DNA from 4 places in the Sporosarcina sp. Y352 genome. Region 3 is predicted to be linked to each of the others. Evidence: riboswitches for the same ligand, from Rfam matches in the RefSeq annotation. Region 3 holds a riboswitch; each other region holds the start of a gene.
The links. A riboswitch is a leader RNA that binds a small molecule or an ion and turns the genes downstream of it on or off. The one in region 3 is predicted to bind S-adenosylmethionine.

Region 1 (2,205 bases), on a different contig from region 3:
CGGCGTTTTTTGCATCTTACTGTCGATTTGCGAAGGAGGAACTCTCTTGTCGGATGAAAAAATCATCATAGTAGAGGGCGGTTCGGATAGAAAAAGATTAGCGCGTATACTTGCGGAGTCAGTCAAAATCATTTGTACGAACGGTACAGTAAGCCCATATCGGCTTGAAGAGTTGCTTGCGCCCTATGAAGAACAGGACCTGTATGTTTTTGTCGATGCTGATGAAGATGGTGAAAAAACGCGTATATTATTTAAAAGAGAATTTCCAGCAGCAATCCATCTATATACAGAAAAAGAGTACCGGGAAGTGGAGACGACCCCGTATAAAGTGTTAGCTGAAATACTACAAGATGCGGAATTCAAAATCCGACCCGAATTTTTACTTTAAAGGATGTAAGATAAATGGAAAATTGGACACGCGAACAGTGGGAGGCAACTTTGAAGGACTCACCCGATTCTGCGTTTTATTTATATACACCGATGTGTGGTACATGTGCAGTCGCTTCTAAAATGATGAACGTCATTTCTGTCATGAAACCGGAAATGCCAATCGGGAAAGCGGATTTGAACTATGTGCAATCTATGGCAATTGACTATGAAATTGAAAGCGTTCCTTGCTTGTTGATACAGAAGGATGGCGTTTTACAACATAAAGTCTATGCTTTTCAGTCAGTCCCGTATCTGTTGGAATTGATTGATTGACAATCAAGACAGGAATTTGATATAATACGACTTAACCAACAATTGAATAAGTCGCTCTTATTAAGAGAGGTGGAGGGATAGTGCCCTACGAAGCCCGGCAACCGTCACGAAAGTGAAATGGTGCCAAATCACACAAAGTGCATAGCATACTTTGAGAGATGAGAGATTGGACAAACGTTTATTTTATGATAACGTAAAGCCTTTCTGCCCGTCTGCAGGAAGGTTTTTTTTGTACAGAAAAGCGGAAGGCGCCTGCAGCTAGACACATGAAAAGCGGAAGGCGCCGGTTAGGCCCGACAGGCATAAGACATGCTGGCGAAGCGGCGCACTTTGCCGCACAGCCGGTATGGCTTATGACCCGAGGGGCTGGCGCCTGTAGCTAGACACCAGAAAAGCAGAAGGCGCCGCTAAAGGAACGCAACCTAAGTTCGCGACGTCCTGTCGCAACGGTTGCATGACCTGCATCCTGCCGGCCCCCGACAGGCATAAGACAACGAAAGAATTCTTAATTTTAATTTACATAGACAAAATTTCAGAGGTGAAATCAATGATTCAATTAACGGATATTAATAAACGGTTCGGTGAAGGACCCGGCAGTATTACAGCGGTTGAAAATGTATCACTCGAAATAGCTGATGGTGAAATTTTCGGTGTGATCGGTTATAGTGGCGCTGGAAAAAGTACTTTGATTCGACTGTTGAACGGTCTAGAAATGCCTACTTCAGGAAGTGTGAATATCGGCGGTTTGGAAATGTCGGCTATCAAAGGCAAAGCGTTGAGGGAAGCGCGGCAGAAAGTGAGTATGATTTTTCAACATTTCAACTTGCTGTGGTCGCGGACGGTGAAAGACAATATTGCATTCCCTCTTGAAATCGCGGGTGTGCGAAAAGCCGAGCGCGAAAAGAAAGTGGCGGAACTGATTGAACTGGTTGGTTTGACTGGTCGAGAAAATGCATATCCATCAGAATTGTCGGGCGGTCAGAAACAGCGTGTAGGGATAGCTCGTGCACTTGCAAACGACCCTGAAGTCCTACTTTGCGACGAGGCGACTTCTGCTCTTGATCCGGAAACGACGGATTCGATACTGGATCTTCTGACTGGTATTAATGAAAGGCTTGGACTGACGATTGTTCTCATCACACATGAAATGCACGTAATCCGGAAAATCTGCCATAGGGTTGCAGTCATGGAAGCTGGGAAAGTTGTCGAGATGGGGGACGTACTCGATGTGTTCCAATCGCCAAAAGAGGCCATTACGAAGCGATTTGTTTCTCAAGTGACGGAGCCCGCGGAAGCGAAGCAGGCAATGGCGCATATTAAGGATGAATTTCCAACAGGTACACTTATCAAGCTTGTGTTCGTTGGTGAGCAGACGGAACAACCTGTGCTCGCAAGTCTCATTCGGAAATACGATGTGGGTGTCAATATCGTCCAAGGAAACATTTCCCATACACATGGTGGAGCATATGGCTCACTTATCCTCCAGCTCCTTGGAGATTCAAC
Region 2 (2,205 bases), on a different contig from region 3:
TCTTCCAAAAATTATACTGTTACAGCTACTGCTGCTTCAATAGCCTGCGCTAAATCTGCAATAATGTCTTCTGCTGATTCAAGACCGACCGATAGTCTAATTAGTTCCTCGGTAACGCCTGATTTTTTCAAATCTTCAGGGCCAAGCTGCTGGTGCGTCGTTGATGCAGGATGGATGATCAAGGATTTTGCATCGCCAACGTTAGCTACGTGCGACCAGATTTTAACGTTGTCAATTACGTTTCGACCAGCCTCACGCCCGCCTTTGATGCCGAAAACGATAATGGAGCCGAAGCCGTTTTTCAAATACTTTTTCGCAAGGTCATATGATGGGTGATCTTCGTTCCCAGTATACGTTACCCATTCAACAGATGGATGCTGTTTCAAGAATTCTGCCACTTTGATAGCATTCTCATTATGTCTTGTCACACGCAGATGCAGTGTTTCAAGTCCTTGTAAGAAGTTAAAGGCACTATCCGGATCCAAGCAAGGCCCAAAGTCTCGCAACAATTGAACACGTAGCTTAGTGGCAAACGCCGCGCCTGCAGTGTCAATTCCATAACGAAGGCCATGGTAAGATTCATCCGGCTCAGTAAAGCCTGGGAACCGTCCTTGTGTCCAATCAAACGTACCCGCATCAACAGCAACTCCACCGATTGTTGTACCATGTCCGCCAATCCATTTCGTTGCAGAGTGGATCACGACATCTGCACCAAATTCGATTGGATTTGAACCGTATGGAGATGCAAACGTACTGTCTATAAGAAGTGGTAGACCGTTTTCATGTGCAATGTCCGCAACCGCTTCAATATCAAGCACATGTAAACTTGGATTACCAATTGTTTCTGCAAATAAAGCTTTTGTTTTATCTGTAATCGCTGCGCGGAAGTTTTCAGGATCCGTTACATCGACAAATTTTACATTGATGCCGTAACGCGGAAGCGTATTAGCAAATAGATTATACGTACCACCATATAAATTGCTTGCCGCGACAATTTCATCACCTGCGCCTGCGACATTTAAGATTGAAAATGCAATAGCCGCCATTCCTGAAGATAACGCAACTGCCGCCGTTCCTCCTTCAAGAAGTGCAATACGTTCTTCAAAAACAGCAACGGTTGGATTTGTAATACGCGTATAGATGTTGCCTGCTTCTTGCAGTCCAAACAATTTTTGAGCATGTTCTGTATCACGAAATACGAATGATGAAGTTCTATGAATTGGAACTGCACGAGAACCTGTTACAGGATCGGGTTTTTGTCCACCATGTAGAAGAAGTGTTTCGGGTTTAAGTTTTGTCAAAGTCATTACCTCCAAAGTTTTTTAGATGGAATTGATTGTGATCCGCGGAGGCGCTGGGGGTATTTTGGAAATAAAAAATAACCCCCTTCGCTTAAGAAGAGGGTTACGCTTTCGCTTTTTCCTCCCCTTATCTTTCAGATCCATCGAACCGATCTGTAGGAAGTAGCACCTTTACAAGCTGGTCGCTTGTCGGTTGCCGGGCATCGCAGGGCCTATTCCCTCCGCCGCTCTTGATAAGAGTTTGTATCATTCAGTTTTCCATCTTGTGACATAGTATAGTAGATAGCGCGAGACAAAGTCAAGAGATTATTAAATAATTTTTCTGAACCTTGCGTTTACCTCTAATGTTACAATTAATTTACCAATGTTTTGGAGGAATGGTTATGTGGTTATGGATTACAAGTGTACTAGTTTCGGGATATGCCATCGGTTGCTTACATGGATCGGTTGTCGCACAGATAATTTCGGGCGTTAACCTAAAAGAAACCGGGGTGAAAAATGCCGGTGCTTCGAATGCCACAATCGTTCTCGGGAAAAAATTCGGCGCACTGGTTGCTGCAATCGATATCGGTAAAGGTGCAGTAGCTGTCCTATTTGTGAGATATTTTGCAGAGAATGCAGGACTTCCAGGAGAAATTGTAGCTTTACTATTATTCCTCGCGGGTACTGCAACCGTGATTGGGCACAACTTCCCGTTTTATATGAAGTTCAACGGCGGCAAAGGAACCGCCACGATTATTGGCGTGCTGCTCGCCATCGACTGGAAGGTTGGACTCGTTGGTTTTGCATTATTTGTCATCGTGGCGCTAGTAACAGACTTTCTCGTGTTTGGCGTGCTGATGCTGTACGTGACGCTCATCGCGATGGCAGTTTGGGCAGAAGGATACGGGCCCATTATAGCGGC
Region 3 (2,205 bases):
CTGTAATCCGAAAGTACCAAGAGTGCCTATTTCACTCACTTCCTCACCTAATTAAAAGCTTTGCCAAAACTGAAGACTTCTAGTTCTTTTCTCATAACCATATTAAACATTCAAACATCGTATATCTTACTCAATATAGTAAAAAATCACAAAATTATATTTTCAGACATTGACTTATCTAAATGGATAGACTAGTATGAATATCAATTACATAGCTAAAACTCTTATAAAGAGAGGCGGAGGGATTGACCCTGTGAAGCCTCGGCAACCATTGAACAGTGTTCAAACGGTGCCAATTTCAACAGATTTATTATGAATCTGACAGATGAGAGGTTTTGCACGCGATATTTGTCATGCGGCGACCTCTTCTTTTAGGAAGGGGTCGTTTTTATATGGCAGGGGCGTTTATTATAACGAAGAGGGGGATTATGATGACTCAGAAAAAAGTTGAATTGGCAACATTTGCGGGTGGGTGTTTTTGGTGTATGGTGCAGCCGTTTGATACGCAACCCGGTATTGAAAAAGTAGTTTCCGGTTATATTGGAGGCGTCACTGAAAATCCGACGTACGAGGAAGTGCGTGCGGGGGTTACGGGACATACGGAAGCGGTGCAAATCACATATGATCCGACAGTCTTTTCTTATGAAAAACTAGTAGACATCTATTGGCAGCAAATTGACCCGACGGATGCAGATGGTCAGTTTGGCAGTCGTGGAACTTCTTACCGCACGGCAATCATTTACCATCATGAGGAACAGCGACAGGTTGCGGAACGCTCAAAAGAGGCGTTAATCCAAAGTGGTCGCTTTGAAAAACCAATTGTTACTGAAATCGTTGAAGCCACAATCTTTTATCCTGCCGAGGACTATCATCAAGACTATTATCAAAAGAACCCAGAAAAATATAAAGTCTTCAAAGAAGAGTCGGGAAGAGCGCCCTTCATTCGCGAGAATTGGAATGAAAAATTGGTAGAGGCGTCACTTAAAAAGTAAATAGTTTTAAAGTATAGTTGACACATCGGAATAGATGGATTATTATGAATATCAATTACATAAACAAAACTCTTATAAAGAGAGGCAGAGGGACTGGCCCTTTGACGCCTCAGCAACCATTGAATTCATTCAAACGGTGCCAATTCCAGCAGATGTCGTTCGTCATCTGACAGATGAGAGGTTTTGCCTACAAACTACGTGTTGCGGCGACCTCTTAGTTCACAAGAGGCCGCTTTTTTGTAGTCGATCATCAGACTAGACGTTGTGACCGTCACTCAGAAAAAAAGGAGGATGCGCAATGGTTTTGAAAGTGAATGATGTAGTTAAAATCGATGCGATTACGCAGGCGCTGAAAGGTTTGGATTTTGGAGAGGTACACATTACCATCCATGAAGGACAAATCGTTCAAATCGATCGAACTGAGAAAAAACGGTTCCCAGTACTGAAAACTGAAAATAAGAAGTGAAGCTGACCGGACAACCGGAGGCCTCTTGACTTTCACGATATTGTTCAAAGACAATATTGCGAATTGCTGGAGGCCTTTTTTGTATATAAATTAGAAATTTAGGGGGAATAGAAGATGAAAAAAGTGTTTAGAAATTTATTGCTTATTGCAATTAGTGTACTGGTATTGGCGGGGTGCGGGTCTGCATCTGCGGATGATGAAAAGAAGATTAAGATCGGCGCAACAGCGGGTCCTTATAGTGATCAATTGAAGGAAGGGATTATTCCTATACTTGAAAAAGACGGCTTCGAGGTTGAGATTGTCGAGTTCAATGATTATATCCAGCCGAACAATGCGCTAAATGAAGGAAATATCGATGCGAACTTATTCCAAAATCGAAACTATTTAGTGAATTTCAATGAATCCCATGACATGGACCTCGTACCTGCATATGGCGTTCCGACTGCTCCAATTGCACTTTATTCGGACCAACATACAGCTCTTGAGGATGTGAAAGAAGGCATGACGGTGACGTTGCCAAACGACCCGACAAACCTGGCAAGATCTTTGAACATGATGGAAGACTACGGCTGGATCACAATCTCTGAGGATGTTAATCCGATAACAGCTTCCGAAAAAGACGTGGAAACCAATAAATACAACTTGAAAATCCAACCACTGGATGCGGCGCAAACACCTAGGTCACTCGGTGATGCTGACTTCGCATTCGTCAATGGGAACTTCGCTCTGGCATCAGGTTTGAAATTA
Region 4 (2,205 bases), on a different contig from region 3:
ACGGTACCTGTTCCGAATGTATCAATGGAAATCGATACAGGTTGAGCTACACCGATTGCATAAGCCAACTGGACTTCACAGCGGTCTGCAAGTTCTGCTGCAACGATGTTTTTTGCAACATAACGAGCCGCGTATGAAGCTGAGCGGTCCACTTTTGTAGGATCTTTCCCCGAAAATGCCCCACCGCCATGACGTGCATAACCGCCATACGTATCAACAATGATTTTACGACCAGTCAGACCCGCATCTCCTTGAGGTCCACCTATTACAAATCGGCCAGTCGGATTGATGTAGTACTTTGTTTCTTCATCAATTAGATTAGTTGGTACAACTGGATTAATAACGAATTCCTTAATATCACTTTGAATCTGCTCAAGTGTCACTTCAGGATGATGTTGTGCTGAAATAACAATCGTATCAATTCTAACCGGTATATTATTTTCATCATACTCTACAGTCACTTGCGTTTTCCCATCCGGTCTTAGGTACGAAAGTGTTTCATCTTTACGTACTTGTGCAAGTTTAAAGGATAGTTTATGGGCTAAGCTGATTGGTAATGGCATCAGTTCTGGTGTCTCATTACAAGCATAACCAAACATCAAACCTTGGTCGCCTGCTCCAATATCTTCAAGTTCGTCATCCGTCATTAATCCTTCACGCGCTTCAAGTGCTTGGTCAACACCCGCAGCAATATCGGCTGATTGTTCATCGATCGCAGTGAGAACTGCAGACGTTTCCCAATCAAATCCGTATTTCGCTCGAACGTAACCAATTCCTTTAACAGTTTCGCGCACAACTTTTGGAATATCGACATATGTAGTCGTCGTGATTTCACCTGCTACGAGTACCAGTCCTGTAGTGATTGTCGTTTCACATGCTACGCGTGCATTTGGATCTTCCTCCAAAATAGCATCAAGGATAGCATCTGAAATTTGGTCGCACATTTTGTCTGGATGTCCTTCAGTTACCGATTCTGAAGTAAACAGTCGGCGGTTAGTCATGTCTTTTCCTCCTTATATCCTACGAGATTGATACGGTACTCATATGTCCCATGTAGAGTCCTCCCGGATTCAGGAAAGACTACAAGCCACTGCGAGCTCTATACACGAGGATAAAGGGCTAAACAAATTAAAAAGCCCTTCGCTCACGTACTAATACATGAGGAAAGGCATGATTTTAAAAGCACCTTTCACTCTTATCATACAAGGACTGTGCCTTGCTACAGGTTTGGCACCTTTGCGCAGACAAATAAGTCATTGCAGGTTGCCGGGTTTCATTGGGCCTGACCCCTCCACCAGCTCGGGATAAGAGTATCCGTTCAACTATATATGCTACGAAAAAACTTGTTCCCTGTCAAATTTCTTTGCCGATTTTACATCTAATTGCTTGAGATTTTGATTAATATAGATTATTATTCTTAATGTGTTATACTATTTAAGAAATGTGATGACATGACACCCAATTATATGGGACTATGAGTAAAGGACGGTACATAATTATGATTACAGCAAAGATTAGCGACGATCTAAATAACCTTCTTTCCGGTGAAAATATAAAAATTCAACTTTCAGTACCACAACTTGTTGAAAAAGCGATATCACGTGGAGAAGCTCAACTGACTTCCGATGGAGCAGTCACGGCTCAAACAGGGAAGTATACAGGTCGTTCCCCTAAAGATAAATATATTGTCGAGGAAGCGTCCTCCAAAGACAAAATCGATTGGGGCAGCGTAAACCGTCCGATTTCATCTGATGTATTTGACTCATTATATAATAAAATGCTTACACACTTAAAAGTTAAAGACGAACTGTTCGTCTTCAAAGGATTCGCTGGTGCAGATCCAGCTTCACGTCTATCCATTCAAGTCGTGAATGAATTTGCTTGGCATAACCTATTCGTCCATCAATTGTTTATTCGCCCGACTGAAGTAGAGCTCTCGAAACACGAAGCGCAATTTACTATCATTTCAGCTCCTTCTTTTAAAGCGGATCCTGCAGTTGACGGTACGAATTCCGAGACGTTCATTATTGTGTCTATGGAAAAACGCATCGTTCTCATTGGTGGTACTGAATATGCTGGTGAAATGAAAAAAGCAATCTTCTCTGTCATGAACTACTTCCTACCTGAGAATGGCATCATGCCGATGCACTGTTCTGCGAACGTCGGCGAAGAAGGCGATGTCGCTTTGTTCTTCGGTCTTTCAGG

Region 1: another riboswitch for S-adenosylmethionine. It lies ahead of AC1TO6_RS14125 (methionine ABC transporter ATP-binding protein); the one in region 3 lies ahead of AC1TO6_RS15080 (YezD family protein).
Region 2: another riboswitch for S-adenosylmethionine. It lies ahead of AC1TO6_RS09150 (O-acetylhomoserine aminocarboxypropyltransferase/cysteine synthase family protein); the one in region 3 lies ahead of AC1TO6_RS15080 (YezD family protein).
Region 4: another riboswitch for S-adenosylmethionine. It lies ahead of metK (methionine adenosyltransferase); the one in region 3 lies ahead of AC1TO6_RS15080 (YezD family protein).

What each region holds. Positions count from the first base shown of each region.
Region 1 covers NZ_JBXCJE010000008.1:58,002-60,206, reverse strand. The annotation lists gene AC1TO6_RS14135 (toprim domain-containing protein) at 47-388, shown strand; gene AC1TO6_RS14130 (thioredoxin family protein) at 403-702, shown strand; SAM riboswitch class I at 757-867, shown strand; gene AC1TO6_RS14125 (methionine ABC transporter ATP-binding protein) at 1,250-2,205, shown strand, end outside.
Region 2 covers NZ_JBXCJE010000004.1:322,251-324,455, forward strand. The annotation lists gene AC1TO6_RS09150 (O-acetylhomoserine aminocarboxypropyltransferase/cysteine synthase family protein) at 12-1,301, opposite strand; SAM riboswitch class I at 1,426-1,541, opposite strand; gene AC1TO6_RS09155 (glycerol-3-phosphate acyltransferase) at 1,685-2,205, shown strand, end outside.
Region 3 covers NZ_JBXCJE010000009.1:96,228-98,432, forward strand. The annotation lists SAM riboswitch class I at 222-332, shown strand; gene msrA (peptide-methionine (S)-S-oxide reductase MsrA) at 432-992, shown strand; SAM riboswitch class I at 1,062-1,172, shown strand; gene AC1TO6_RS15080 (YezD family protein) at 1,291-1,458, shown strand; gene AC1TO6_RS15085 (MetQ/NlpA family ABC transporter substrate-binding protein) at 1,573-2,205, shown strand, end outside.
Region 4 covers NZ_JBXCJE010000001.1:545,574-547,778, forward strand. The annotation lists gene metK (methionine adenosyltransferase) at 1-1,001, opposite strand, end outside; SAM riboswitch class I at 1,193-1,311, opposite strand; gene pckA (phosphoenolpyruvate carboxykinase (ATP)) at 1,499-2,205, shown strand, end outside.